DNA from 4 places in the Virgibacillus sp. CM-4 genome. Region 2 is predicted to be linked to each of the others. Evidence: riboswitches for the same ligand, from Rfam matches in the RefSeq annotation. Region 2 holds a riboswitch; each other region holds the start of a gene.
The links. Region 2 has a riboswitch for thiamine pyrophosphate ahead of tenA (thiaminase II). Riboswitches for the same ligand answer to the same signal wherever they lie in the genome.
Positions count from the first base shown of each region.

Region 1 (7,711 bases), on a different contig from region 2:
AACATTCTGGTTTACTGTCGTTGGTGGAACAGGGATTTTTGCTGAAATGAATAACCCTGGTGCCGTTTCTGAAGCCTTAAATAGTGCTGGACCTCCAGCAGCAATGATTGCTATCGCCGAACAGTTACCGCTTGGTACAATTATCGGTTTCTTCTTTTTAGTGGCAACGATTGTATTTGTTCTAACAACTACCGATTCAATGTCATTAACTATTTCGATGGCGATCACAGGCAACGGAGATCCATCTAAATTCTTACGTGTATTTTGGGCGATTCTTATGGGACTTGTCGCAACTGTACTCATCACTATTGGTGAGGATAGTGTTGGATCGTTGCAATCCTTTATCGTCGTTACGGCTGTGCCAGTATCCTTACTCATGTTAACCACATTCTGGACAGCTCCGCGTGCAAGTCGTGAACTTGCGAAAGAACAAAAGATTGATGAGAAACAACGCTATACCAAATAGCACAGATTTGAAGGAGCTGGTTTTTAAGTCAGCTCCTTTTTTTATAAAAGAACAGAAAGAAGAATAGAAAATTGGTCGTTTTTGGTAGACGAATAGTCCAAAATCATGTATTTTATAGACAAATGTCTATTAAATAATTAAATTACGCTTCACTAGGGGTGCCTTTACGTAATGGCTGAGATACATGTGAGACATGGAGACCCTTTGAACCTGAACTGGGGTAAGAACCAGCGGAGGAAAGTGACATGACTAGTGTGTATCGACGATATTATTGAATATGCTGAACGATTCATGCCACTTTTCCTTTGCTGGAAAAGTGGCATTTTTTAATGAAAAGGAGAAGGGAGTTATGAAATTAATTGCGGTGACGAGTGGTTCACAGAAGGAAGCGCGTCTTTTCCAGGTAATAATGGGCATTAGTCCATATGTTGACGCTATCATGTTAAGAGAAAAACAGATGACCAAGAGTGGCTATTCTTTGTTCGTTCAACGACTACTTGCACAAGGTCTTCCAGCAGAAAAACTAATTATTCATGTCCACCAGATTCTACCTAAGGAGACAGCTGTACCAACGCTTCATCTTCCGGAAAATAGATTGCCAGAGGTAGACTGCCTCCAAAAAAAATACCCTTGTTTACAAATTGGTGTATCGACGCACTCCCTTGAAGTAGCCAAGAGGGCAGAGCAGGTAGGCGCTGCTTATGTTTTGTATGGGCATGTCTTTTCAACAGCGAGCAAAAAGGGAGTAAAGCCAAGGGGAGTAAAACAATTAGCGACAGTCGCGAAAGCATTGAATATTCCCGTATATGCAATTGGTGGAATTACAACCGGGAAGGTAAATGATATATATCAAGCAAAGGCAGGTGGGGTTGCTGTGATGTCAGGTATCTTCAGCCATACTGATCCATTAGAAGCAGTAAAGTCATTTCGAAAGGAGGTGAACGGATATGAAGGAACACGTTGATGTAGTGATTATAGGTGGAGGCGTTATTGGGCAATCCGTTGCTTACTATTTAAGTAGAAGTGGGGTTGCAACGACGGTAATTGAACAAAATAGAATTGGAAGAAAAACTACACAAGCTTCTGCGGGCATGCTTGGGGTGCATACAGAAAATGATCAGCAAGGTACGTATTATCAATTTTGCCAAGCAAGTAGAAATATGTATGCATCTCTAAGCGACGAACTATTTTCGTTATCAGGGATTGATATCCAGCTTTCCACCAACGGTATGCTCGAGATAGCTACGAATGAAGAACAGAAGCAAAGACTGCAAGCAAAACAAAAGGCATTTGAAGGCTTGGAATGGTTGGATGGGGGAGGGATTAGGCAACGAACATCAGCATTAACGCATGCTGTAGGAGGATTGTACATGCAGCAAGATGGGAATGTGGAACCTTTGGCTGTATGTGAAGCTTTTAAACAGGCGTCTTTAGGAATGGGCAGCCAAGTAATCGAGAATTGTCGCGTTGCGAATATAGATCGTGTCCGTGATGTTTTTCATATCCAATTCGAGAACGGTGGTATCTCAGCGGATCATGTGGTTGTTGCGGCTGGTGCGAATAGTGGGAAGTGGTTTGAAGCAACAGGTTTAAAGAATCCGATGATCCCGACAAAAGGAGAATGTTTTGCCATCAAGCCAAGCGATCCCTCTATTGAGCAGACATTATTTTTTCACAATTTGTATTTGGTGCCAAAACGAGATGGACGCTACATTATTGGAGCAACTAGTTATCACTACGATAGCAGTAGCTATACGTCAACAGGAGGCATTTTTGAGTTAATGAATCGCCTATTTAGGTTGTTCCCATCCCTTCAGCAGGAAGAATTGCATAGCTGTTGGACTGGCGTGCGTCCAGGTACCAAAGATGGCAGACCAATCATTGAGGAGCATCCCGATGTTTCTAATTTGTATTTTGCCACCGGTCATTACCGGAATGGTATTCTTCTTGCTCCAGCTACAGGGAAACTTGTCAGTGATATGGTCTTAAACCGTTATGTGCCAGCTTCGATCGAACGTCTTTTCACACCAGCACGTTTTAGGAAAGGGAGGGTAAGATATGCAAATACACGTGAACGGACGGCAAATGGAGGTAGTTAAGGATTCAACGATCGGTGATCTATTAAATCGTTTTAACATTCAAGAGAAGCTTGTGGTAGTTGAACAGAATCAACAAATTATCAATAAAGTCGTATATAACCAAACAACATTAACCGATGGCGATGTTATAGAAATCGTTCATTTTGTAGGAGGGGGATAAGTCATGTTAATGATTGGAGAAAAATCATTCCATTCTCGACTGATGCTAGGTACTGGAAAGTATCCGACATTTCAAAGCCAAAAAAAGGCGGTGCAAGTATCCGAAACAGAAATTCTAACCTTTGCAGTCAGAAGAATGAACATTTTTGATGAAAACGAGCCGAATTTATTGGAAGAATTAGATTTACAGCAGTATGATTTACTACCAAATACTGCTGGAGCTAAAACAGCCGATGAGGCAGTAAGGATTGCCCGCTTAGCCCGGGCTTCTGGTTTATGTGACATGATTAAAGTAGAAGTTATCGGCTGTGAGAAAACGTTGCTGCCTGACCCTTTTGAAACGATGAGAGCTTCGGTACAACTGTTAGAGGAAGGGTTCACTGTATTAACCTACACCTCTGATGATGTTGTATTAGCAAAACGATTGGAAGAAGCAGGTGTACATGCGATTATGCCAGGAGCCTCACCAATTGGATCGGGGCAGGGCATTATCAATACAATGAATCTACAATTTATTATCGAACAATCTGATATCCCAGTAATTGTTGATGCAGGGATTGGCTCTCCAAGTGATGCTGCTTATGCCATGGAGCTTGGAGCAGATGGGGTTTTATTAAATACAGCTGTATCTGGCGCAAAAGATCCAATTCGAATGGCAGAAGCAATGAAGTTGGCCGTACAATCTGGCCGATTAGGTTATGAAGCCGGGCGTATCCCTAAACGAATGGATGGAATGAAGAGCAGTCCAGATACGGCGATGATCGAATGATAGCAGGACGTTATGCTCGTCAAGAACGATTTGCCCCGATAGGGAAGACAGGTCAATGTCGATTAGCTGCCAAACATGTGGTCATCGTTGGTGCGGGAGCATTAGGCAGTGCAAATGCGGAAATGCTTGTACGAGCAGGAATAGGTAAGTTAACTTTGATTGATCGTGATTATATTGAACTAAGTAATCTTCAGCGCCAACAGCTTTATACAGAAGCAGACGCGAAACAGAATCGAACGAAAGCAAGGACTGCCGAGCAACGATTACAAGCAATTAATCCGGAAGTAGAGATTAAGGGAATTGTTGATGAGCTCGATGAGGAAAACGGAGAAAAGATGCTACATGATGCTGATTTTGTTATCGATGGAACAGATAATTTTCAAACACGTTTTGTGATTAATGATGTGTTAGCAAAACATCGTAAACCTTGGGTATATGGTGGCTGCTTACAGAGTACTGCCATTGCATTTTCCATTATTCCTGGAGAAACCCCTTGCTTACAATGTTTAATTGATCATCTCCCTCAGGAAGGGAAAACCTGTGATACGGTTGGTATTATTTCTCCTGCGGTACAGATGACCGCTGCCTATCAGACATCGGAGTGTTTAAAGTACTTGACTGGTAATGGTTTATCTCAGGAGTTAGTACAAGTTGATATATGGGGAAGGACCTATAGTGCAATTAACGTAAAAAAGTTATTGAATCCCACTTGTTCATCTTGTTCACAATCAGCAACCTATCCTTATTTAACCAAGGAAAAAGGGATGAAGACAGTTTTACTTTGTGGAAGAGATACGGTACAAGTAAGACCAGGAGAAAAAGGCAGCTTATCACTTTCTGCTTTAGCGAAAGCTGTCAAGACATTTACGGATAAAATTAACGATAATGGAGAAGTACTTATTTTTGAAGTTGAAGCCGTTCGTTTTGTCGTTTTTCAAGATGGCAGAACCTTATTACATGGCGTTACAAATATAAATGTCGCAAAACAATTGTATCAACGTTATATTGGCGCATAGTTCAAAATATCAAAGTGGGGAGAAAGATACTCCCCACTTTTGCTTTGTGAGATAGATTGCTTGTCTGTAACATTCCGGTTTAACTTATTTGGGAGGTGAACACAGAACCTTTTTTCATGCTTATTAATAGGGGGCTTGATTTTTTGCTTTTCGAAGCTAATCGATTATCGACACACCCCCAAATATTACTCTTGTTCTAATTTATACCTTAAGTAATTATAATTAGAGGTAGGTTCCCTTTTGATTATATTTCCTTCTTTGTCAGTATAGATTTCGTATTCCCGGTATGTTTCAATACGGTACCCATTTTCAACTTCCGTTTCTTCTTTCATATATTCCAACGTACTATCAGTTTCTACTTCATTACTTACTTCTAGCGTGTCTTCCCCCTCTCGAAAAGTGGGCGTGAATCCATGCTTTGTTTCCGCCGTTTCCCAAAAAGCAACAAGGCCCAATATTACAATAAGAAAAAATAAAGAGAGTGTTTTTTTCATATTCTATTTCTCCTTTTTCATATACTTTTGATTGGTAGGGAACTTCATTTATCTGTTCCATTATTATGTTTAAAGAAATAAATTAAGAACGTTTTACATTTATTGATTGTGCTACTATCAACAATATTCTTCCTGTAACTATTTTATGAACGAGAGAGGAAGATCTTAGACTTCGTATGTTAAGAACGTACTAGGTTATTGCATCCACACCTACATGTCACTATGAAGGGTAATTTACTCTTTTCTTCGTATAAAATGTGTTCATTTGATGATTAACTTTATTTTGTTTTAAATGATGTTACGTGATAGAGTAAGTGACATGCAAATAAATCGTAATCATTACGTTTTACGGACGTGTAAGAAAAAGGATTTCTTGAAAGGGTGCTAATATGAACTGTTTCTACGTAGAATTTTAAACGAGTTCTCAGAGAAGGATCGATTAATTTATCGTATGGTAATAAAAATGGAAGATAAGTTAACAGAAAGCATCTTAACAGCAGAACAGTACATGATTCAAGTGAAGAAATATTCGCTGCATGAGGAAATAGCTAAACATTTTAATATGCCATTATTTGAACTTTTAGAAGTTATGAAAGAATTGGAGGGAAAGATTCATAAGAAATTAAAAGAAATGCATGCTAAGGTTTTATGGGTTGATTATACAGAAATTATTTCTCGTATGGATAAGGATAGCAGAAACAAAAAGTGGTTTTATGTGACTATACCTTCGAATTAAATCCTTTGACTTAGCTCCTTTTTTTGGTCGGCATAGACCATTTGCAACAATAAAGGTGAAAAAGCTGTAAAGGTTTATAGTTTACAAATGCGTACGTTTCTATTACAATAAATCGTAATCATTACGATTTGGTTTATTCGATATTAAACTATTGTATAAGCAACTAAAGAAATAAAAACATTTAGAGTATAAAGATGAATCATTAAGTCAATTAGAACAAAACGAATTTAGTCACCTGTGATGATTGGGATAGGCTAACCATGCGTTTAGAAAAAATGAACCCAACAGCTACCAAATATGTATGTTTAAATAGTCAAATTGATTTGCGTAATGTGCTAAATATCTATTCTTTTGACTTGAACGAGAAGTTAAGATTAAATGCAAATGGTATAAATGCAAAGGATCATCATGATGAGAGTATTTCTTCATTATTATTGAAAGAAACAAGACCGCTTGACTTAAGAAAACTTAACTTGTGGTTTTCTTATCTTGTTCAAATACAAGGCGAGAATTTATATCGTTATAAAGGTGTCTTAAACATAGAAGGAAAAGATAAGCGTTATATTTTTCAAGGAGTTCATATGCTTTTTGCAGGAGAAGAAAAAGGTAACTGGAGGGAGGAGGATACTCGTATAAGTGAACTTGTATTTATTGGTAAGAACTTAAATAAGGAAAAACTTACTAGGCAATTCCGTAGATGTATATCGGAAAAAATTTTTAAATCAAAACCGTAATGATTTCGATTTAAAGGAAGAAGGTTTTCTATTGAATACAACGTTCGATGGCAGGGCTTAACCATTGAATCATCTGATCGCTCTATGATCCTGCCACGACTGCAAGTTGAATTTATTAAGAAGTGGAAAACAATTTTTAATTGATAAAAGGGAAAGGTGAGATAAAATGGCAAAAAAATCTAAAATTGCAAAAGAAAAGAAAAGACAAGCAATGGTAACAAAATATGCAGAATTACGAAAAGAGTTAAAGGCAAAAGGAGATTATGAAGCACTAAGAAAGCTACCACGTGATTCTTCGCCGACACGTTTAACAGGCAGATGTGAAGTAACAGGGAGACCTCGAGGATATATGAGAAAGTTTAAAATGTCCCGGATCGCTTTTAGAGATTATGCGCATAAAGGGCAAATACCAGGTGTGAAAAAATCAAGTTGGTAAGAAAAATGAGGGAACTTTGTTTATGTATAAGTGGATCATTATAGGCGGAGGTGTTCAAGGATGCAGTGTGGCCACTCGCCTACTAGAAAAAGTCAACAAAGAGGATTTTTTGATTATTGATTCCTATCCAGATCCCATGTAAGTGTGGCGAACACTAACAAAAAAATAGGCATGTCTTACTTAAGATCTCCCTTGTTCCATTACCCTGCTAGTGATCCCTACAGCTTAAAAAAATACGCCCGGTCAAATGACTATGCTCAACCCTTCAAAGGAAGATATTCAAGGCCTCGATTAGATATTTTTAATCAGCATAGCCTGGATAAAATGGAGGGGGCAGGCGTGAATGAGTGTTGGAAACAGGGGACTGTGGAAGGACTTTTCATGGTTTGAAGGCGGATGGGCGTGCCACTCTCTAATAATCAAGTGGTTCGAAAACTGGCACATCCATCGCTATCCAAGGTGTAGGGAAGTGGATAGCGGCTTATCCTGAACAGGAAAGAATAAAAATCTTACATGAGGAACCAGGGATAGCTGAGCAGTGGGATGAAAAATATGGTGATCGTTTAACAGAGTTGGTATTTATTGGCGTAGATATGAGTGAAGAGAAGATCATCATGGGTTTAAATCAGTGCTTACTAACAGATGAAGAGACGAAGCAGGATTGGAGAAAATTTCATGATCCATTGCCTGAATTTACCTAAGGACCTTGAACAAGAAGAAATATTGTTGATTTAAGAGGCATTTGTTTCATAATTAGACAATATAAATCGTAATGATTATGATTTTTGTTAGGCAAATTTGA
Region 1 covers NZ_AUQA01000002.1:640,149-647,859, reverse strand. The annotation lists gene M948_RS26790 (BCCT family transporter) at 1-466, shown strand, start outside; TPP riboswitch at 611-722, shown strand; gene M948_RS26785 (thiamine phosphate synthase) at 816-1,430, shown strand; gene thiO (glycine oxidase ThiO) at 1,414-2,565, shown strand; gene thiS (sulfur carrier protein ThiS) at 2,525-2,725, shown strand; gene M948_RS26770 (thiazole synthase) at 2,729-3,493, shown strand; gene M948_RS26765 (ThiF family adenylyltransferase) at 3,490-4,509, shown strand; gene M948_RS26760 (hypothetical protein) at 4,695-5,003, opposite strand; gene M948_RS26755 (hypothetical protein) at 5,455-5,739, shown strand; gene M948_RS26750 (GTP-binding protein) at 6,000-6,473, shown strand; gene rpsN (30S ribosomal protein S14) at 6,640-6,909, shown strand; gene M948_RS42735 (GTP-binding protein) at 7,356-7,610, shown strand.
Region 1: it holds a riboswitch for thiamine pyrophosphate, as region 2 does, so the genes downstream of both, M948_RS26785 (thiamine phosphate synthase) here and tenA (thiaminase II) in region 2, are expected to answer to the same signal.

Region 2 (7,711 bases):
AAAATACCCTGAACTTTATATCAGGGTATTTTTTATTTTATTTAAGCTGCTACAGGGAAACGAACGAAGTTAATTGCGTCTAACGATATATAGATTTTCACATTATCACCGTATCCGCTGCTTACATCAATTACTAATACCAATTCCGCAGTCACTGTTGAAAGAATTCCTTCTATTAAGTTGTTATCTGTAGCTACCTCAACAGTAGAACCCAATTGCGTTGCAAGTTCAGCTGCAAATGCATCTTCAAACATTTATAATCCTCCTTTATAGTTCACTGACAAATTCAATCTTATCGATTCGGACAAGTGCTTGTGACCCGGTATTCTCAATTACAACAACATAATCATCTCTTACTGCTAGCAATGTCCCTGTTACCATTCCAAAAGGAGTGGTTAGTTCTACTTGTTCATTAACTAAACCTAAAAGTACATCTCGGATTGTAGTAGGCGTGTCAGGTGTACCCCCATTATCTCCTGTGTCTCCAGTACTGCCGGTACCACCTAGGTCAAGCCCAACATCTACACCAATTCCTGGTAAATTTAGAGATACATCTGAATTTATGCCACTGCTATTAGCTAGGTTCTGGGACAATTGATTTAGCAGCTCTAGTAGACTACGCTGTCCATTTGTTAGTGCCAATGATATTCATCCTTTCTATAATATATTTCTATTCAATATATGTACCACAATAGCCATTAGTAAGGGCATTTATTTCATGGAGCGATAATTCCACCTTTATCCTATAGATTCATATAACCCATAAATAGACTAGTATCTTAGCACGATTACATCTTGTGAGAATATACTATATAAAAAGCTTTGCTGGAGGTGGAAGAATTGAGTAAAAACAATCAAAATAATAATGCTTCAAGCCATATTGTCGATTTTCTTTTAGATGCAACATTAAAAAAGCACGGTGTTACGTTAGATAAAACGAAAGTAAGTGAAACAGATAAAGAAACACTTAGAGATATGGTTAGCAAGCTAAGGAAAGATGTGGATGGCGTAATGAAAAGTAATAATGAGGAAGATGAAACAAAATAAATAATAGACAAATAGATCAATTTTTAAAACCCCCTATATTCAAAGTTAAATCTAAATCCCGGTAAACCAACAAAAATTACCGGGATTTCCTTTTGTCTTTTAAAAAACAATTATTTCTCCAATAAATAGGTAGTTTATCTTGGTACAATCACCCTTCCTATTTCAATTTTGAGACATAAGATATTCTAAACGAGAAGAAGGAGGAAATAATACTATGTCAAGATCAAAAGCGTTTGAGAAGTCTTGCTGTGAAGATTGCGGCAGAACAATAGATAGGAGAAGACGTGGTCGTCATGAAAATGTTTGTGACAGCTGTAGTAATGTACGTCCAAGTTATGATTCTTGCAATGATTCATGTCATGATTCATGTCATAATTCTTGTAATGATTCCCGAGGAGAAGATAGAAAATGGAGAGCCTTAGACACATCGATGTGCCATCCATTTGATGATTCTACCGTAGATCAAGAAGCAAGCGGTGAATTGAAGAATGTTCAACAATCTATTGAATCCATTATTATCAAAGATTCTTGTGATGTAAATGTGACATCATCTGACATTCAAGCTGCACTTAATGTACAGGTAGCGCTACAGGTTGCCATTGCTATTGTAATTAGTATCTCTATTGCAGATGGAAATCAAGCAGACGACGTAACACAAGACCTATTTGCTAAACTAAAATCCAGCCAAGTGAATAAACAGCAAGTATTTATTGAAAATTCTCGTGGCGTAGAAGTATCTACTTCCGATACAGATATCGCGATCAACGTTCAAGTGTTGCTTCAAATCTTGATTGCACTAGTTGTTAGATTAGATATTCTATAATTTTCAACCTACAAAATAACCTATTAAATAATCATAAACGAAAAGGCCATTTTCTTGTGCGAAATGGCCTTTTCATTTACTTAAAAACCTTTAGATATCCGTACGTATATAAGGGTTATAAAGTATAAGTTTAATCAATCGTTTGCTTAAACTAGCTTTTATGGTTCGTAGTTTTATTAATTGCTCATTCGGTTTATGAATGACAAACATGATTTGATTTGTTATGCTAATAATAAAGCTTAGTGAAGTGAAACATAACTAAATATTCGTAGACTACTAGGGGTGCCCATGGCGTGGGCTGAGAGGAAGCAGTTGAGCTTCTGACTCTTACAGACCTGATCTGGTTAATACCAGCGGAGGGAAGTAGTAGGCATAGCGTCTTTCTATTTCATAAACCGAAGCCAGGTCCCCAAAGGATCTGGCTTTTTCATAGTCGTAAAAACAAACAGAGAACATTTACTAAGCTTAAATATATAACAAGAAGGAGCTCATTTATGAATCCATGAGAAAAACCTATTTACTAACATACATGGCTGTATTTATAGCGATTGGTACGTTAGGAGCCCAATTTCTTTGGTTTCCTGCTGGAATTGCTAAGGCTTACCCTGTGCAGCATGCTGTAAATGTCATAGCTGCCATTACATTAGGACCTGGCCCAGCTGTAGTGATTGCTTTCATAATCGGTTTATTACGAAACATGATCGGTCTAGGTACACTGTTAGCATTCCCTGGTGCGATGATTGGTGCTTTCCTAGCAGGAATGCTTTATCGTTGGGTAGGTAAAAAAATAGCTGCTGTCTTTGGAGAAATTATCGGCACAGGAATCATCGGTTCTCTCTTTGCTGTCCCTTTCGCCAAACTATTTATGAATAGTGGTACAGGTGCACTATTTTTTATGCCATCCTTCTTGGCAAGCAGTATATCTGGAGCATTTATTGGTTGGATCATCTTATTAAAAGTAAAACAAGAACATATTATTCGTTTACAAGGAAACTACTAGGGGCGCCATGTTGCTGAGATAAGGAACGCTTCCTTTGTCCCTTTGAACCTGATCTGGCTAATACCAGCGCAGGAAAGTAGTGAGGAAATTAACATAACACTCCTCTATTTATCTACTTTAATTCCTCTAGTAGCGTCCCATAATAAAGGAGGCTAAATGATGTGTTTCACAGATCATTTAAGACAAGAAAATAATGATATCTTTGCGCTCATTTTTGAACATCCATTTGTTCAAGGCGTCGGAAATGGAACGATCCCCGATAAAGCCCTTGCTCATTATATTAAAGCGGATTTCGAATATTTGAATGCATTTATGCAAATTTATGGGATAGCCTTAGCAAAGTCTAAAAAGCGAGAAGATATTGCCTATTTCTTTGACCAAATAAACTTTGTATTAAATGATGAAATCCACCCCCACCGAAATTTTTGTGATCATATTGGGGTTAAGTATGAAGATTTACAAGGACACCCTCTTCCACCAACAGCAGACCATTATATAAAACATATGATGTACCATGCCCAAATGGGGACATCCGGTGAAATACTCGGAGCACTACTTCCATGCCCATGGACGTATTTAGAAATAGGGAAAGAATTGATGAAGCAATTCCACCCAACAAGAGATCATCCATTTTATGACTGGATTAGCTTTTATGCAAGTGATGAGGTAGAGAAAACAACAACTGAAATGAGAAGCCGGCTCGATATATTAGCAGCCAATGCATCAAAATCAGAACAAGATCTAATTAGCGAAGCTTTTCGAAAAAGCTGCCAGTTGGAACTTAAATTCTGGGAGATGGCTTACACCTGTGAAGAATGGCCGGGAGAAAAGAAGGTGACCAATCAATGAGTATACCTCCAAGTGTACTAACTATCGCGGGAACGGATCCTAGTGGAGGTGCAGGAATACAGGCAGACCTTAAGACATTTCAAGAATTGAAGGTTTATGGGATGTCTGTCATTACTTCTGTGGTTGCTCAAAACACAACTGGAGTCCAAAACATCCATCACTTACCAACAGGGATGTTACATGATCAATTACAATCTGTATTAACCGATATGCCAGTTCATGCGATAAAAACAGGAATGATTGCTAACCGAGATATGATGGAAGTAATTGCTGATGCAATACCAAAAACAAATGCACCTTACGTAATTGATCCTGTTATGGTAGCAACAAGCGGTGATCCTCTGATTGATGAAGAGGCAAGGGGGTTTCTTAAAGAACAATTATTACCAATAGCAACGTTGGTTACCCCAAATATTCCCGAAGCGGAATTTATTATAGGAAATTCCATCAATAGCCTAGCGGATATGAAAGAAGCAGCCATATCAATTGTCCATACGTATGGACCAAAAGCAGCTCTTATCAAAGGGGGCCATTTACAGGGGAAAGCAATTGACTTTTTGTATGATGGATCACAACTTCATACATTTGCTGCGGACCGATTTGATACGAAGAACACCCATGGAACTGGTTGTACTTATTCAGCAGCAATTACTGCAAACTTAAGCAATGGGCTTCATTTAATCGAAGCTGTTCAAATGGCAAAGCACTATGTGACCGAAGCAATAAAGCATTCCTTTCCATTAGGAACAGGTAACGGTCCTACCAATCACTGGGCTATAAGAGAAGAAAGGGTGAAATAATGAAGGATTCGATCATTCAAGAGGTTAGAGCAACTACTCCACTAATCCATAACCTCACAAATGAAGTTGTCATGAACTTTTCAGCTAACGGGTTGCTGGCTTTTGGGGGAGCCCCAGTTATGGCAAAAGCAAAGGAAGAAGTTGAAGAGATGGCAGCGGCGGCTGATGGAGTATTGATCAATATTGGAACAACGTCATTAACGGAGCTGGAAGCAATGAAGCTCGCTGGTAAAGCGGCCAATAAGAAAGGGATACCTGTTGTGCTAGACCCAGTCGGAGTTGGGGCTACTTCGTTTAGGCAAGACGGAGTTCGTCAATTATTACAGGCTGTTTCATTTACAGCAATTAAGGGAAATGCTGGAGAAATGGCACAACTTGTTGATATCCCATGGGAAACAAAAGGTGTGGAATCTGTTGGTGATGGAAATGTTGAAGAAATTGCAGCTAAAGTAGCCAAATTGTACCAAACAACTGCTATTATTACAGGAAAAACAGACGTCATTTGTAGTAATGAAAAGATGATTCATAATACAACAGGTCATGCCTGGTTAGAAAAAATTACTGGTGCAGGCTGCTTATTAGGCTCCATTCTAACAGCTTGTTTAACAACAAATTATTCCATTGAAGAACAAGCACTTACTGCTGTACAATTCTATGGACTAGCAGCAGAACATGCTGCAGCACAATCATATGTCTACGGTCCAGGAAGCTTCCTGCCAGCATTTATTGATGCACTATCTTTGAAATCAGAGCAATTGGAAAGGAGCTAATCAGGAATTGGAAGTAAGACAAGCATTAAGAAAATATTTTATTATGGGAAGCCAAAACTGTAATGGCGACCCTAAGGAAATCCTTAAACAAGCAGCGAATGCTGGAATAACCGCATTTCAATATCGGGAAAAAGGAAACGGCGCATTACAGGGATTTCAAAGATATTTATTAGGCAAACAATTACGGGATATATGCAAACAATACCAAATTCCTTTCTTCGTTAATGATGACGAAGAATTAGCAGAAATATTAGATGCCGACGGTATACATGTAGGTCAAGATGATAAACCGGCAGCAGAGCTGCGACGCCGCTTTCCAAACAAGTGGATTGGGCTTTCGATATCTAATCAGGCAGAGCTTAACAATAGTCCAATCGATTCCATTGATTACTTGGGGGTTGGACCAATATTCTCTACAACTACAAAAGAGGATGCTAAAGTTGCTGTTGGTACCCAATGGGTAAAAGAAGTTAAACATGCCTATCCCCATATCCCCATCGTCGGAATCGGAGGAATCTCTGTTGATAATGCTGCATCTGTGATGGAGGCTGGAGCAGATGGGGTTTCAATCATCTCAGCTATTACAAATGCGAAATATATAGACCAAGCCGTATCGCAATTATAGAGCCCTCTATAGAAGAAAAGTAACAGCTTTTATGAATAATAAAGAAGCTAGAACATTATGAGAATAAGGACCTCTAAATTCGAATATTCGATAACCGCAATTCGAAATAGGGCATGCTTTCTACGGGGATGACCAGGTTAAATTGGAAAAGCAAAAACCGCTTATCCAAATTGAGCTGATGGATGGATCCCGTTCGAATCATGCCTATTTCTATTGCTATGATGGATGAATAAAGTTACCCATTATCCAATGTTTTGGAACTGGTTACCCTGTAAAAACCATTCATTGCCTCGCTCTCAACTCTACTTTCGTTTATCTGCGTAAACAGCCATTGCATCACGCATAAATATAGCGAGTCCGTTACCAAATTGGTCAATATTTTTGGTGAATCGTTCATCGTCCACATACATTTGACCAAGCCCTTTAAAAGCATCAAGGGAATAGGTTCCCATCTGGTTCAAGAATTCAAACCATTCACCAATCCATTTTTGGGCTATTTCAGAAGCAGGATCTTCATGACGAACCACTGCTAATTCACGATAAATAGCATGGAATGTTTCCTCGAATTCCTTTTTCTCCTCATTCGTCATTCGGTTCATTTTCGCATTGGACTCATCCACTGCCTTATCACCCCAACGCTCACGTGCTTCTTGTTCATAAGGATTATGACTGAAGTCAAATCCATCGAACTTTTCTTTATTACTCATAACGATCTCTCCTTGTTTATATTTTATCGTTTTATCAATTGTTCGAATCATTGTATCGACTCGATCCCGTTTATCAAGCAGCATATTTCGTTGCATTTCTAGTGCCTCCGCTTGATTGAAAGAAGGGCTGTCAATAATCTCTTTAATCTTCTTCAGCGGAAAATCAAGTTCTTTAAAAAATAGAATTTGTTGCAAGCGTTCTAGATCCATCTCAGAATAAATACGATACCCTGATTCGGTTGTCTGTTCAGGAGTCAAAAGCCCAATGTCATCATAATGATGAAGTGTGCGCACACTAATTCCAACCAAATCAGCTACTTCCTTAACTTTCATGGCTGTTAACCTCCCTACAATCTATACTATAGAGTATCACGTAGCGTGAGGGTCAATAGCAAGTTTCAAAATAATTTTCATCAGATTGAAACCATCATTGTAAATGATCCATTTCCTATACGTACACACCTGCCGATGAGTATAAAAAAACACCATCCATCTAATGGACAGTGCCAACATTGATTAAATCGCCTTCCTTGACGGAAGTTCTATTTCATTTTCTTTCTCTTCAAAACGATATGGATAATTTTTAAGCTCTCCTTTAAAAATACAAGTAAGATTATTCATATCTCGAAGATCTTGAGGCGTACAAAGATTAGCCGATTTATTTAACTTATTATCTAATTCATTAAGAATCGTTGCCACAAACTGTGAACAGAAAAATGCATTTGATCGATGAATATTAAACTGAAATAAGAGGGCAACCATGCCAATCAAGTTATACCGATACCTATCTTTTTGCTGTTCCATTTGATTTACTTTATCAACCATTTTCTTATATTCAAACTCTGTTACATTGCAGCTATACACTTCACATACTGCGTTTCTAAACAACCCTTCTGAAATGTTTTCTTTAACAAAGCCACCAATAAAAGGATTTGCTGGATTTTTACGACCAAAACTATACATGTTCTCTAGTTCTAAGCTAAATGATAAGGAAGCATGGTTTAAAGGCTTCCTCGTATAAAACTTAATTAATTTTGTAAATAATGTTCCGGTGTCTGTAAAAATTAAATAAACTTGTCTTTTACTATTA
Region 2 covers NZ_AUQA01000001.1:206,184-213,894, forward strand. The annotation lists gene M948_RS23540 (hypothetical protein) at 42-254, opposite strand; gene M948_RS23545 (DUF2642 domain-containing protein) at 268-642, opposite strand; gene M948_RS23550 (hypothetical protein) at 841-1,047, shown strand; gene M948_RS43085 (hypothetical protein) at 1,332-1,469, shown strand; gene M948_RS43090 (spore coat protein) at 1,478-1,870, shown strand; TPP riboswitch at 2,139-2,249, shown strand; gene thiW (energy coupling factor transporter S component ThiW) at 2,373-2,870, shown strand; TPP riboswitch at 2,859-2,962, shown strand; gene tenA (thiaminase II) at 3,030-3,719, shown strand; gene thiD (bifunctional hydroxymethylpyrimidine kinase/phosphomethylpyrimidine kinase) at 3,716-4,519, shown strand; gene thiM (hydroxyethylthiazole kinase) at 4,519-5,289, shown strand; gene thiE (thiamine phosphate synthase) at 5,333-5,914, shown strand; gene M948_RS23585 (MerR family transcriptional regulator) at 6,217-6,954, opposite strand; gene M948_RS23590 (hypothetical protein) at 7,138-7,711, opposite strand, start outside.

Region 3 (7,711 bases), on a different contig from region 2:
ATAATACGAGTACAATAATTGAAGTAATCGAATCAGGGTTTATTGAAGATGACCCCCAAATAGTAAACAAAATGATTGGGCAAAAAGGAGGGTGGGTCTATACACTAACTTGCTTAAAGGGTTATTTAGAAAATGGTGTTACTAATTTAAGAGCATCAATACTTAAATAACCGAATTACGTAATTTCCTGATATCATTTATACAGACGCTTCTATCATGTTTGAAAGGATAATAAAATAATTTAACGATCTTCAAAGTAAACGGATGTATTTCCTTAGATGAAAGCATTTGACTTTAAGGTTTTAAAATATTATTCATCATAGGAGTTGATTATTTTGGCTAATGCACAAGCAGTTGTTGCCTATCACTTTCATGCAACACCAGATAAGGTCTTTGATGCATGGGTTAATCCAGAAAAAGTAAGACAATGGATGTTCCCGAATGGCAATATGGTAAAATGTGAAAATAATCCTAAAGTTGGTGGCTATTTCATTTTTGTTGACCGCCGTGAGAGTGAAGATATTCAGCATATAGGGCACTATTTGGAATTGGAGCACCCTAAACGCATTAAATTTACATGGGCTACAGTGGACGACCTACCTGATGCAGATCATGTAACTGTTGAGATTAACCCTTCAGAAAATGGCTCAGAGGTAACTTTAACTCATGAGGTAGATCCTGAATGGGCAGAGTATATACCTCAAACAAAGAAAGCATGGACCGTAATGCTTGAAGCAATGGACAAAGTATTAAGTTGAAAAAATTTTAGTTAGGTAAATTATTCAATATTCATCAATTGGGCACTTTTCTGTAATAAAGATCGGCGCTCGTATTGTACATAAGGGCCATATTATGGAATAGAATATGGTATAGTTAAAAATCTAAAAAGTTCCACATTGTAATTTTAGACAATACTTGTTAAGGGAGGCGTTCATTATGGCAAACAAAAAAGCTTTTTTCAATAAGAACTTAAAGGGGACAACGCCTAACTAACAAATTTGGCTTAGCGTTTCCCCGAAATTTGAAAGGGGAAAATGTATACTTACAGGTAATGTGAAAATTGAAGAATTGAACGAAGGAAACTGGTATGAATGCTGTGATTTGAAATTACCAGAGAAACAAGCGGAGTATATAGAGTCAAATGCTATATCAATTGCCCAATCAAAGTTAGAACCGTCATTAAAACCTTTTGCAATTTATTTTGAAGATAAAGTAGTGGGTTTCCTAATGTATAACACTGAAAAAGAGGAACTTGATGGTTATTGGATATTTAGAATAATGGTTGATGAGAATTTTCAAGGTAAGGGTATAGGGAAAGCTGCAACAAAGTTAATGATTTCAGAGATGAGTAAGTTGCCAGATGCAGAAAAAATTGTTGTTGGTTATCATCCAGAAAATCAGGAAGCTAACCACTTATATGCCAATTTGGGATTTATTGATAATGGTGACCAATTTGGAAAAGAAATTGCTGTTACCAAATATATAAACGAGTGAAGTTAAATAAGGGGGGAGTCGTTTTTTTGGTTCTCCCTTTCAAATTTAATAAATAGGATATTCCAGAATCGGACATTTATACTTAATAAGCGCCAATATTGAATCAAAGGGGCAGATTCTTGAGTAGCGTTAGGGAGCGGTGATGAGGTATGAGTGTACTTTTTAGAGTTGAGTTGTATGTAAAGGATATTGAGCGATCCTTAAAATTCTATCAAGATATTATTGGACTAGAACTCTACGGCAGAAATGAACGTTCAGGTCGTTTCAACTACGATTGCTTTTCATTGTTAATTGCTTCCGAATCAATCCTAGAGGATGTTCATTTTTTTAACAGTAAAGCTAAAAGTGACGTTAAAGGAAATGGTTTTGAATTAATTATTGTTGTAGATGAATTGGAAAAAGTGTATCAGCGATGTCTTGATAGTAACTACCCAATTGAAGTTGATGTGGAAAAATACCTCTGGGATATGAGAGGGTTTAAGATTACTGATCCAGATGGGTACTTTTTAAGAATTACTTCTAAATGATGTATGTTTACATAAACAATACTAGCTAATAGAAGAAGAAGACTATTCAATCAACGGGCGCTAGAAAGCACCTTGAGAAACATAGTATACGGAATTGAAATAAAGGCTAATAAAAAATTTAATTTCGGTAAGAAAACATTCTTTATATTAATAAATGCCATTTTTGCTATCATATATTTGATAAAATACCCCCTCAAAGATGGGTGGCATGATGCCATAATCACCCAGGACTCCTTAAAAAATAAGGGTTTATAGGTCATGAGTTTGTCTCATGACCCTTTTTGACCTTATTTTGAGGGCATTTTTCATAAGGTTTCCAAACATTACTGAATCTTTTTTCGAACTGCAACTGTAGTATGAATTTGTTTTGTAGTTTCAATATCAAAATCAATTTTCTTTTGATCTACTTTTATTCAGGACTGTTTGTTCACCTTTTTCATAAATAGCTATTAGCTTACGCACAACATTTAACTTAGGTACCACTTTGTAAACAAAGACTGCGACTAAAATACTTATAGCTGCTCCAACAATGACATCAGCTGGATAATGAACACCAGCCCAAATACGTGAAAGTCCTACGAATATCGCTATTATAATCCAAAATATTCTCGATCTCTTTTTAAGAAGAAAGTTATACAAAATGAAAAGAATAATATAGTGTGGTCACTTGGAAAAGAATTATCTATTTCGTGATCTATTAGATGATTCACATGAGATAATTCCTCAAAAGGTGGATCATTTGAATATATTATTCCGGAAATTTTTCCGATTATTTCGGCTAATAAGTAACCGCAAATAATCATCATTCGATTATTTTTGCTTCTTGTAAACCAAAAAGCTATGACCTAGGGCTAATAAAAATACCATATATTCAGCAACGAACACTATAGTAGGATTAAGATACGTGAGATCCTTACCTAGATTATTCACCATTCTAAACAAGTCAATATTCATTTCACTTATACTCAAATACTTTTCCTCCTTATCTTAACTGAAGAAAAGTATATATGTATTCTATAATGTAATAAATTGGAATTTTTTATATTTCGCTTTCACTTTTGTAAGGCAATTATATACTATATTATAATAAAAAGTCCTCTCCGTTGGAGGAGGGGGGTTTGGAGGAGAAATTTATGTTATATGTACAGATTCACCATTTTAGAATAACAAAGTTATAGAAATACTTTAACTAACCATATATCCTTGACATAAATTTTTTAAAACTATAACATTTAATATAAATTAATTATATGCACTAGGGGTGTTATTTAACTGAGATGAGTATTACCTCAAACCCTTTGAACCTGAACTAGCTGAAACTAGCGTAGGAAAGTGTAAACTCTAATACATACTTAAAGAGCGAATTGTGCCTTATTTTAATATGTAGTTAATTGTTTTACGCAACTTTCCTGATGGAAGGGTGCGTATTTTTTGTTCTATTATAATTTATTATAAATTTCATCAAAATTAAAAATATAGGGGTTGTTATGATGACTAGAACAGTGTTAGTAACAGGTAGTAGTAGAGGTTTAGGGGCAACTATTGCAAAGACATTAGCACAACAGGGATTTCAAGTGGTTATCAATTACTATCAAAGCAAAGATGCTGCTGAGAAGCTCGTTTCTAAGATTGGAAAGGAGAATGCTATTGCAATTCGGGCTGATGTAACAAATCGTGAAGAAGTAGATAAATTGATAAAAAAAGCAACGGAATATTTTGGTCAAATCGATGTTGTAGTCAACAATGCATTAGTAGACTTTAAATTTGATCCAAACAAACAGAAACCCTTCACAGAACTCACTTGGGATGATTATCAAAAACAACTAGATGGTACTTTAAAAGCAGCATTTAATGTAGTTCAAAGTGTCATACCTCAATTTATTGAACGACAAAATGGAAGTATTATAGGTATAGGTACTAATTTATATCAAAATCCTGTTGTACCCTACCATGAATATACAACAGCTAAAGCTGGATTAATAGGTTTCACACGTAATATCGCTTCTGAATTAGGATTATATGGTATAAAAGCGAATGTAGTTTCAGGTGGATTATTAAAAACGACTAACGCCAGTGGTGTTACAACACCAGAAGTATTCGATTTAATTGCTCAAACAACGCCATTGAAGAAGGTGACCACACCTCAAGATGTAGCCGATATGGTCGCTTATTTATCATCGGAAAAAGCGAACGGTATTACAGGTCAAAATTTCACAGTAGATGGCGGTTTGACAATGAACTAATAGCTTAAATTACCATAGATAATCTTTCAAAAAAAGAAGTATACAAGACAATTAATAATTATCTTGAGGTGTAAAAAATGACAGAAACGAAAGAAAAACAACTACACTTAGGTGTTTTGCTGTATGGTTGTGGACACCATCAAGCTGCTTGGTTAATGCCTGACTCAAGCGTTGAACGTATTGGAGACATTTCTTATTATCAAACATTAGCACAGTTAGCGGAAAAAGGTTATTTTGATGCAGTATTCTTTGCTGATAATCAATCATTTCAAGGTAAAGATTCTAGTGATATGCCAGCATTTTGGTTTGATCCAGTAGTCAATTTAACCGCTATTTCTCAAGTGACAAATCATGTGGGATTAGTTTCAACAATTTCAAGTACTTTTTCTAATCCTTTCACAGCTTCACGACAATTATTAAGTTTAGATCATATTACAAAAGGACGTGTTGGTTGGAATCTCGTTACGTCCATGACTGATTTAGAGGCGTTAAATCACAGTATGGAAGAACTACCTTCCCATGACAAACGCTATGAAAAGGCAGATGAATTTGCTGCTTTAATGAATAAGTTATTTCTTTCATGGGACAGCGGTGAGTTTCTTCATCATCGAGAAAAAAGAAAATTGATAAATCCTTCAAATATTCAGCCTTTTAAACACGATGGTACCTATTTTAAAGTGTATGGTCCATCCACTACGCCAAAAAGTCCGCAAGGCAAACCAGTATCAATGCAAGCTGGGGCATCTAAACAAGGCATTGCATTAGCCGCAAAATATGCCGATGCAGTCTATTCAGTGTCGTGGAACTTAAAGCAAGCAGAAAAATTTCGCGACAAATTAGTCGAACAAGTTAAACAAAGCCAAGACAGTAATAGACATATTAAAATATTTCCTGGCTTAGTAACCTATGTAGGTCATACTCATGAAGAAGCTTTAGCCAAAAAAGCAGCATTAGATGAGCAATTACCTCTTGAAACAGCCCTAAAGCGGTTGAGTTTCTTTATTCAGCAAGACTGCATGAATTGGGAGATTGATAAAGAAGTACCTCAATTACCCCCAGTAGAAGAATTCACTGGTCCAGTTGGACGTTATGAAACAATACTAGAAATTATTAATGATACACAACCTACAGTAAGAGAATTATTAGGATATCTTAATGCAGGCGGTGGACATTACACGCTGATAGGCACACCCGACGAAATTGTGGATCAGATGGAAGTCTGGTTTGAAGCTGGTGTGGCTGACGGATTTAATCTTATGCCTCCTACATTACCCGGTAGTTTAGAAGATTTTGTTGAACTAATTGTTCCTGAAATGCAAAGAAGGGGTATTTTTAGAAGGAAATATGAAGGTCACACCTTCCGTGAACATTTAGGATTAACATAATAAATTATTATAAAATGACTGTACTAGTTGAAGAGGTAAGATGTCACAATAATATTTTTTTCGAGGATTTCCGTAAAGATTCTGATATTTTTTCGGAAGCATCCTTTTTCATTTTATCGGTAAGATACGTATAAACTTTCATAGTCGTATCAATGTCCTCATGGCAATAAGCCTGTTCATACGAATTGATCTAGTTTTTGTTACAAAAAGGCATTTGTTGGTAAAAACAGGTGCCTTTTTATCTAGTAAAATAATCAAGTTAGTAGTATAATCCTATTAAGAGAATAGTAAATTAATTTGTATGGAAATAATTTCATATTGTGAAACATATTCTCGCTCAAAAACTAATTGCGATTAAAAAAGAACGCCTTTTAACTGGCGTCCTGTTCCTCTTTGTCTTAGCATTAACTTTTTCACTTCTGTTGAGTTCTCGTCTGTACTCTTTAAGTATCCCAATGCTTTGGCTAGATAGCAACTTTCTTAGTATTATCTCGTTTACAATAAATACGATAAAACCTACAATTACGAAAATATACGCTACAAACAAAGGTGTTGAAGATAGTGATACAGTAAGAATTCGAAAGATACCAATAGCAAAAATAAGCAAACTATATACAAATGTAATAACTGTTCGAGTTTTATTTTTTAATTTCAACTTTCAACTTCATAAGAGTGGCAAATACATTACTATTGTTATAGTATATACCTTGATTTTCAAAAATCTGGACCTAATTAGAAGGACTCACTACTCGCTTAATACGAACGCTTCAGAAGTCTCGATTTCAAGACTGAGTTATACTCGTTTCAATTTTAATCAAATAAGATGCTTTCAATAAATTCAGATTCATTTTTATAAATCTTGTACATAAAGTACATCAATACTGTTACAGCAAAGTGGATAGTTGATTCAAGAATATTATCTTCAAAGAGTATGGTTGTTCTAAATGTGAGGTCGCTTGTTTTTAGGGTAGCGATATGTATTTTGTCTAGTTTCACTTCAATCTCTTTGCTCCAATTTTCTTCAATTTGTATATCTTGACCGTTGATATCGCCCTTGACACAAAAATAAAGGAGGCTATTACCTGGTTTATCTTTAAAAAGGTAGGTCTCCTTCTCTGTTTTTATGACATATGTGGCAAAAAGAAAATTTCTGATACCGCGTTTTTTTATCCCCATTCTGACTGTGAGACCATTTGTATTGGTAAATGAAAATACATGTCCTTTTTCACATCCGGAAATATCTGCTTTTTCAATTACCCCAATAATCTCTTTTTCTTCATTTTCCAATGCAATAGCCTTTTCTTTTTTCATGTATAAAACATCATTGAATTGGTATTGTTTCAATTTTATCGTTCCTTATTTTCAGACTTATTTTTTCTTTTGTCAATGATTAACAATACGGACAACGCCACAATACTAAATACTACGATAAATAGAAACGACAAGTATAGTGTCATGAATCCTCCAAACATCTCATCAAACTTTAGAATAGCGACATCTGGTTCATACACACCGCCCATGGAAATATATCTAGCTACTTCAAGGTAAACAATATGGAAGATAATGCTCATCCATATTGTTCCTGTATATTTTTTATATAGCTGTAAAGCAATCCCAAAAGTGAAGAGCAATATAAAGTAATCTATAGTTAGCGCAAATGGTTCACTAAAGAATATGGACTCCAATGACATCACCGTAATCGGCACACAGATGAAGATGAATGATTGCAAAACCAATGAGGTGATAAAGCGATACTTCTTATGCAACTCTTCGAATATTAGTCCACGGATAAAGATTTCTTCTGGAAATGCCTCATACATAAATGCTGTCACGGAATTGATTAAAATAGAAATGATCACACTTGCTGTCAGGTTCAAACTGACGTTTTCTATGCCACCAAATAAATAAGCTGTTAAAATTCCTGATAAGAGTAAAGTAAAAGGCAATGCAATTCCGACGATCAACTTAGATAATGAATTTACACCCTTTACCCCAATATTTGTGAATATGTTTGGACTTATTCTTTTAAGTACAAAAAGTAAAACAAGTGTCAACCCAGTAA
Region 3 covers NZ_AUQA01000008.1:71,290-79,000, reverse strand. The annotation lists gene M948_RS41310 (SRPBCC family protein) at 1-170, shown strand, start outside; gene M948_RS41305 (SRPBCC family protein) at 336-758, shown strand; gene M948_RS41300 (GNAT family N-acetyltransferase) at 1,039-1,494, shown strand; gene M948_RS41295 (VOC family protein) at 1,644-2,021, shown strand; gene M948_RS44080 (phosphatase PAP2 family protein) at 2,409-2,660, opposite strand; gene M948_RS44075 (hypothetical protein) at 2,832-2,990, opposite strand; TPP riboswitch at 3,269-3,369, shown strand; gene M948_RS41285 (3-oxoacyl-ACP reductase) at 3,512-4,264, shown strand; gene M948_RS41280 (LLM class flavin-dependent oxidoreductase) at 4,342-5,649, shown strand; gene M948_RS41275 (hypothetical protein) at 6,460-6,960, opposite strand; gene M948_RS41270 (CPBP family intramembrane glutamic endopeptidase) at 6,996-7,711, opposite strand, start outside.
Region 3: it holds a riboswitch for thiamine pyrophosphate, as region 2 does, so the genes downstream of both, M948_RS41285 (3-oxoacyl-ACP reductase) here and tenA (thiaminase II) in region 2, are expected to answer to the same signal.

Region 4 (7,711 bases), on a different contig from region 2:
AATTTCGTACGTAGAGAAGTAGAGTCTTGCTTCGCGCGATCATACGATTCTTTTAGAGAATCAGCAGATTGTTGATGTGCTTTTTTATCCTCTAACGCACGTTTTGCTAAATCATCATTTCCAGCTTCAATCGCTTTAATCGCCTGCTCATCCCGTTTTTCAACCATTTTTTTAGCATCTTCGTATTTACGGAGCATCATTTTTTCATTGGCAATTTGCTTTGCTACAGCGGATTCGGCTTCACGGATATCTTCTTCCATATCACGCATGAATTGATCGAGCATTTTTACAGGATCCTCTGCTTTATCAAGGGCAGAATTCAATTCGGATTCGACCACGGTTTTCATTCGTTTAAAAAATTTAAACATCTTGTTCATTCCTCCAATAATTTTATTTAAAATGTAAGTAACTTAATGATGAAATTTGTGAATGTTTAGCTTAGGAAATTATTTACTCGCGATAATTTTTAATTCAAATTCTTCAATGGTATAACCAGTACTAACTTCTAGTTCGGATCCCCATTTTTCAACTGATAGGAATTTTTCTTCTTCATCATCCATGTAATCAAAGTAGTTACACGTGGTTCCAGACAGATTTTCGCTTCGCCCAACACCTGATACATTAGCAGTACCAGATTCGTCTAAATAATATGTTGTACCATTGTATTCTAATTGTTTGGGGATAGGTTCTTGAAGAGGTAATTTGATTTTCTCATACATTCCAAGGTTCAGTTCATCATCCATCTCAACACTCAACCATAATGTTTTATGCGTACCTTGCAGCTGATATGCGTGCCATTTAAAACCATGATCATTATAATTGATTTTACCTACCACTTTGTAATCTTCTAGATCAAAAGTTACAATATCATCCATTTCAAGATTAAACATATTTCGCTCTTCAATCGCGTTGCTTGATTCTTTTTTCTTACCAAATAATTTTCCCAGTATGCTCATCTATTCACCTCAACTTATCTATTCTTAACTTCATTATACTAATACGAATGAAAAATGTATAAGTTTCAGTTTTTATAAAAATCATTAAGGACTTTTGTATGAACATTCCGTGACAGAAGAATTTCATGTACAATTTAAGTAATAAGTAGAATGGAGAGGAGGGAATGTATGAAAAGAAAACAAAGAGCCATTCACGAGCCGGAACTACCTGAGAATTTGGAGGAAATCGAGCTAACGCATCTTTCTTATCATGATCTAATTGAGCTGTCGCGGATTGAAAAGATAAAGGGGCCATTAGTGGGGGAGCATGTTCGTTTTGAAGAAGTCTACTTGAAGAAAGTAACGTTATCTCAATCACAACTCTCCTTTTCTAGATGGACGGATGTGATTTTTGATGGATGTGACCTATCAAACGTTGATTTTCAAGATGCATATTTTAATCGTGTTGCATTTCATAATTGTAAATTAGCAGGTGCGGATTTTGATCAAGCAAACTTCCAAGATGTGCAGTTCATCGAATGCGAAGCCCCCTATTGTTTATTTAATCAAACGCTATTACGAGATATGGCTTTTCGCCAATGCTTGTTAAAGGGCGCTAATTTTATGGAAGTTCAATTTGACAATGTTCAGTTTGGCTATTCTGTCATTCAAGATGTTACATTCACAGGTTCCTCATTAGCTTCGATTGATCTAAGTAATTGCCAGTTTCGTACCATTCATCTAACTGGAGAAGAGTTAAGGGGAGCAATCATATCAGCTGAACAGGCTGTTTCATTTATTGAATTATTTGGCGTACAAGTAAAATACGACGAATAGTAGAGGTGATGAACAGGTGATACCTATTTATGGACAAGTAGTTGATCAAGAAACGAGATGTGTACATTATCATTCAACAAAGGATATCATTGCAATCAAGTTCAAATGTTGTGGAAAGTATTATCCCTGTTACCAATGCCACCAAGCAGAAGGTCATAAAATAAGTGTTTGGAAAAAAGAGGAATTTGATAACAAGGTAATCCTCTGTGGTGTATGTAAAACGGAATTTACGATTCGCCAATATCTACAAATGGATAAATGTACTTGTTGTGGATCTATGTTTAACGAAGGATGTAAGCTGCATCATCACTTATACTTTGAATGAAAAGGATGTAAGCCGCAGTATGTTGCATCGAAAGAATATACAGAGACTAAAGTATCAATCACCTCCTAATTGTTAATCCTAATACATTAAGGAGGTGTGATACGTTGGCTAAAGATGTACTTTGTGAAGTGAATAACTGTGTGTATTGGAGCAATGGGAATAAATGTAATGCAGATGCCATTTATGTAGTCAGTCATAAAGGTAAGCAGGCGTCCACCAGTAAAGAAACCGACTGTAAAACCTTTGTTCCAGAATCTTAAAATTTGTTTGGGGGGATAACCTTGGTAGGTTATCCCTTTTAATATGATTATTATTGATAATAATAATCAATTTCATTCATGTTTATACATTAATTTTTTCTAAGGTGATTTCTCCCTACAATGAAGCCAAACAATCGCTTATTGAGCGGCCAAATGCAGAAGAATTTAAAACGAATATCCTTTTCTCCCCTAGAACTGTCCCTTGTACCAACTGAAATATCCTAACTTCATGGAAAAGAGTACGGTAATTAGAAATACGATTAGCATCATGCCTAAAAAACCCCAATCCTTCCATTTCAATGTAAATTGACGATAAAACGTACGATCTCGATCCCCGTTAAATCCTTTTGACTCCATCGCTATTGCGGTACGTTCCGCTTTTCGTATAGCCCCGGCCAGCAAGGGGATAGCAAATCGTTTATATTGTTGAATGGAACCTTTGATGCCATTAGCACGATGGATTCCTCTAATACGATGCGCTGATCGGATTTGAATTAATTCTTCTTTTATTAATGGTAGAAAACGGTACCCTGCTAATACGCCATAAGCAAGTTTAGGTGGAAGCTTGAACTGCTGCATGACACTCAAAATAAAATCAACCATGTTTGTTGTAAAAATAAACATAAATGATAAAGAAGCAAAGGCGAGCATTCGTAATGTTAATGCGGCTGCTACTGTTACATCTTCTTTTGGTAAATCCCAAAATAGAATGTGCATCGTGACACCCGGATTCGTTGGTTGATCTGCAAACGCAATGGTTGTCCAAAGCATGCCAAAGGATAATAAAAAAATAACCGAGAAATAAAGCGTGTACCATTTCCATGCTACTTTTCCACATATAATGGTAACCATTACGGTGAACATGCAGTAAATTAATGGTGTAAAAGGGTCGAATACAAACGTCAGTAAACAAACTAAGAGAACAACTGTAATTGCTTTCAAACTGGGGTTAAGTTGATTTAGAAACGAACACATGGCGATCCTCCTCCATTTGTTGTTTCAATTGAATTCGATTGGGATAATCTAAATGCCATCGTTTAATTACTGACTTTTCTTGTTTCCATAATTGATCAGGCGATTGATCAGCTACAATTTCCCCTTTTTCTAAAACAAGCACACGATCAGCGTACTTATCAACCAGATCCATATCATGTGTAACCATGATAATCGTAGTGCCTTGTCTATGTCTTTGCTCCAACAGATCCATTATTTTCGCAGTGGAGGCAGCATCTTGTCCAAATGTCGGTTCATCTAAGAAAAGGACCTGTTGATCATCCACAATCATTGTTGCTACACTCAGTCTTCGTTTTTGTCCTTGACTTAATGAATAGGGATGCAGATGCCCCGAACCCTGTAATTCACAATGTGATAGCGTGTTCTGAACTTGTTCCTGAATCACGCTTTCTCGATGCTCACCGCCTAGTCGTAAACTAAAGGCAATCTCGTTATAAACCGTATCTGTGATAAATTGATGTTCAGGATTTTGAAAAACGTATCCAATTTGTTTTCGTACATCTTTCTCCTGCCATTCATTAAGGGGACGTTGATATAAGCGAATATCACCATTGGAAGGTTGGTCTATTCCACTTAATAAACGCGTCATGCTTGTTTTTCCGCTTCCATTCGGTCCGACGATTGCTACAAAGGATTGATCGTATAGACGGACAGTTAATTGGTTTAGAATTCGCTGCTGGTTTTTATAAAGATTCACATCCGATGCAGAGAGAATAACGTTCTTTTTCTGTGGCTTTGCTATCTCTACACGGTTTCTTTCTAAGAAGCTGGCATCCATAGTGACCGATGATAACACATCCTCGTTTGACAATGGTATCTTCTTATAACTTGCCTTGTTTTGTCTGGTAGCTGTAAGTACAAGATCAGTTATTTTAGGTAGCCTAATCCCTTGCTGCTGAAGCATTTCTCTATTTGTTTCAATAAGTTTAACGAGAGGACCATCATAGATACCTTTGCCTGTTTTGGACAAGATAAATGCACGGTTGATAAAAGTAATCCAGCCTTCCAGTTGATGTTCAATAACGATAAGCCCGATCTGCTGTTCTTTGCATACATGTCTTATTGTTTGAATAAATTCCTTTGTTGATTTTGGATCTAAATTAGCAGTTGGTTCATCGAGAACAAGATAATTTGGTTGTAGTGCAAGTACGCAAGCGAGTGCTAACTTTTGCTTTTGTCCACCAGAAAGTGTATTTATTGAAGCATGCTTATACGAGCTTAATTGAACCAATTCTAATGCCTCATCGATCTTTGCTTCTATTTCGTTGGAAGGTGTGCGAATATTTTCTAGTCCAAAAGCAATCTCATCTTCCACCGTTAACATACAGAACTGCGTTTCGGGGTCCTGAAATACGACTCCTACTTGTTTACTTATTGTACCAGGATGAGCCTCTCGAATGGAGTGATCGTATATATGGATATCGCCTTTGAGCATACCTTCCAATTCTCGAGGGTATATCCCATTTAAACAACGTGTCAGTGTACTCTTGCCACTTCCACTTGGGCCTAGTAATAGCATTGCTTCCCCTTTATTTAATTGGAAACTTAGCGTTTGGATAATTGCTTTTTCATCATTTCCATCAAACCAAAGAGAAAGTTCGGAAACATTAATCATGATACGGAACGTTCCTTTCTTATTTGTTTTCCTAAAGCAAAACTGGAAAGTACGCCCGTTTTGGCAAGGGAATCGCTGATGGTTTTCCCAATTAAGCCAGCAATAATGGCACCACTAATCATTCTGATGACCAGCATACTTACAATATAAGGGGTGGAAAGAGCGGTAAAACCGGATCTAAAGTAACCCCATACAAAACTAAAGATAGCGGCGCCAATACCAGCCAGCATAAGGACCCATAAGGAATAACGCTTGTATCGAGTGGCAGCAAAGGCAGCCTCTGCTCCTAACCCTTGAATCATTCCTGTAATAATAATAATCGGGCCCATCGCGTTTCCTAGCAACATTTCGACGGTAGCAGCAATCGTCTCTGATAAAAACGCTGCTCCTGGTTTGCGAATGATATAGGCAGCAATGATAGATACGATAAACCAGATTCCAAATATAAAATCGTAACCAATTGGTCCTAGCAAGGATACGAGGAGTTTTCCAACTGGTAAAAATGCTAAATAAACAATTCCGAACACGACGGCAAGTACGGACATCACAATGATTTCTTTCAACTTCCAGTTATTCATTTATTTTCTCCTTCTTTGAAGGGCTGTTGGCAGAAATCGTGGTTGTCATAACAGTATGTGAAGATTTTAAATTTTCCATGTTGGTAAATACGCGTTCAAGGCCATCAAAAACCTTTTCACCATCGCCATCTAGTCGTGTTGCATAGTGAATAGAAGAAACATCAATACCATGTAATTTCATTTCTTCGATTTGGTTATAAATCATATTCATATAATTTCCGCCTCCTAGCGGATACAATGAAAACTTTCCAGCTACTTCCTGGCTCATTCGTTTTAGTAATTTGGTATTTAACCGCTCATCATCCTCTGATAAATAAACATCTCCATCAGAATCTCCAGGACAGCCGATGGAATAGGTGCCACTGAAAACTACATGACGACCAGTGTTTGCCGCATGTAGAAAGAGCGCCTTCGTTACATCAAAAACATGAGATATTCTCCCTCGGACACAGGTTTCTACATCTGTCGTTTTCATCCAAACCTTCGATGTATCAACTTCCTTTAATGAAGCTGTAATAACATCTACGAATTGATCCGTCATTGGATAAATAGCAAATGTACAGCCTGCAATCCTACTTGTGCTACATGTGATCGGTTGGTTGTTCAACGTAATCTCCTCCTTATCGATACATACACAAAAAAACTGCATTCTTGGGAATGCAGTCTTCATAAATAATATGATAAGGCAATGCCTTTTCCATTTTATTGAACGACTGCACTTCCCCACGCTAGTATTATCTAGATCGGGTTCTAAGGGTCAGATCATTTTCCTCTCAGCCATCTTAAAATAGCTCCCCTAGTGCAATAAAAATAGATATGCAGTTTTTATATGTCCATCTATTAGAATAGTTGAATTCGAATCATTTGTAAATATGTTAGATTTTATCTTGTCTTTTAACTAATTAAAAAAATCCAGGAAAATTTTTCAGGTCATGTTGAATCATGGTAATCAGGTATTAGGCTTAGGAATAGGTTTAAGCTGTGTTATAATTAAGAAAGATTTAAGCAAGAAAAGGAGGTGAGTATAAATGACGATTGAGTTGTTAAATGAACTTTTTAATGATGTATCTCCGCTATCACTGTATTTAAGTCTATTATTGACGATTGTCACGACATATCAATTTCTAGCTATCGATGCTAGAAGTATAATGGAAAATAACAATGTATTAACGAGGGAATATCATAATCAGCGGGTAAGATTATTGCCAATGCAGGAACTGCTAGGAGAATGTGCAGAAATCTTGCAATGGTTAGTTAAAAAGACGAAGCGTATCGCTTCACCAGACGATGATACAGACCAGCAGTCCTTCTCGTTTTTTAAAGATTTATTACAACGAGGAGGAAAACAATGCAAGGTCAATTTATACTCACTTTTCTTAAAAAATATGCCATTGTCGGTATCATTCTAATCTTTTTTTTAACGGGGTGCCAAGCAGATAGTGGATTATTTCATTTTGACAATCCATTCTCCGGGCTCATGAAATATGTAGCTGTGTTATTTGGAGGGGATTATGGTCTATCCATTATTTTAATAACGGTGCTTATTCGTTTGCTCTTAATGCCTTTATCATTAAAACAAACAAAAAGCGGCGCTAAGATGAAAGAGAAAATGAATGAAATGAAGCCTGATATGGACGCTATTACAGAAAAATATAAAGGGAAAACAGATCAAGAGTCCAAAACCAATATGCAACAAGAAATGATGCAGCTTTATCAAGAGCATCAATTCAACCCGTTAACCTCTATGGGATGTTTGCCAATGCTTATTCAATTTCCGGTGATTATCGCTTTTTATTATGCAATTAGAAACTCACCGGAAATCGCGACCCACTCATTCTTATGGTTTAATCTAGGCGAAGTTGATCTCATTTTGCCATTTATTGCAGCTGCGATATATTTTATTCAGTCACGTGTTTCAATGATTGGTATGGATGAAAAACAAAAGAAACAAATGGCCATTATGGGACTTCTTTCACCTGTGATGATTGGGTTCATTTCATTTAATACCCCAGCAGCTTTGCCGTTATATTGGACGGTCAGCGGGATATTTCTAGTATTTCAAACATTACTTGCTAAAAAATTATATTACCCTAAAAATGCTGTGCAGCAATGAGTTTAGTAAAGATGTGATTGACATCCTTTTACTC
Region 4 covers NZ_AUQA01000003.1:94,482-102,192, forward strand. The annotation lists gene M948_RS31650 (PspA/IM30 family protein) at 1-368, opposite strand, end outside; gene M948_RS31655 (DUF4178 domain-containing protein) at 447-956, opposite strand; gene M948_RS0121800 (pentapeptide repeat-containing protein) at 1,125-1,772, shown strand; gene M948_RS31660 (CHY zinc finger protein) at 1,789-2,097, shown strand; gene M948_RS42815 (DUF1540 domain-containing protein) at 2,202-2,357, shown strand; gene M948_RS31665 (energy-coupling factor transporter transmembrane component T family protein) at 2,547-3,332, opposite strand; gene M948_RS31670 (ABC transporter ATP-binding protein) at 3,307-4,986, opposite strand; gene M948_RS31675 (ECF transporter S component) at 4,983-5,564, opposite strand; gene M948_RS31680 (YkoF family thiamine/hydroxymethylpyrimidine-binding protein) at 5,557-6,171, opposite strand; TPP riboswitch at 6,268-6,372, opposite strand; gene M948_RS43190 (hypothetical protein) at 6,593-6,973, shown strand; gene yidC (membrane protein insertase YidC) at 6,913-7,677, shown strand.
Region 4: it holds a riboswitch for thiamine pyrophosphate, as region 2 does, so the genes downstream of both, M948_RS31680 (YkoF family thiamine/hydroxymethylpyrimidine-binding protein) here and tenA (thiaminase II) in region 2, are expected to answer to the same signal.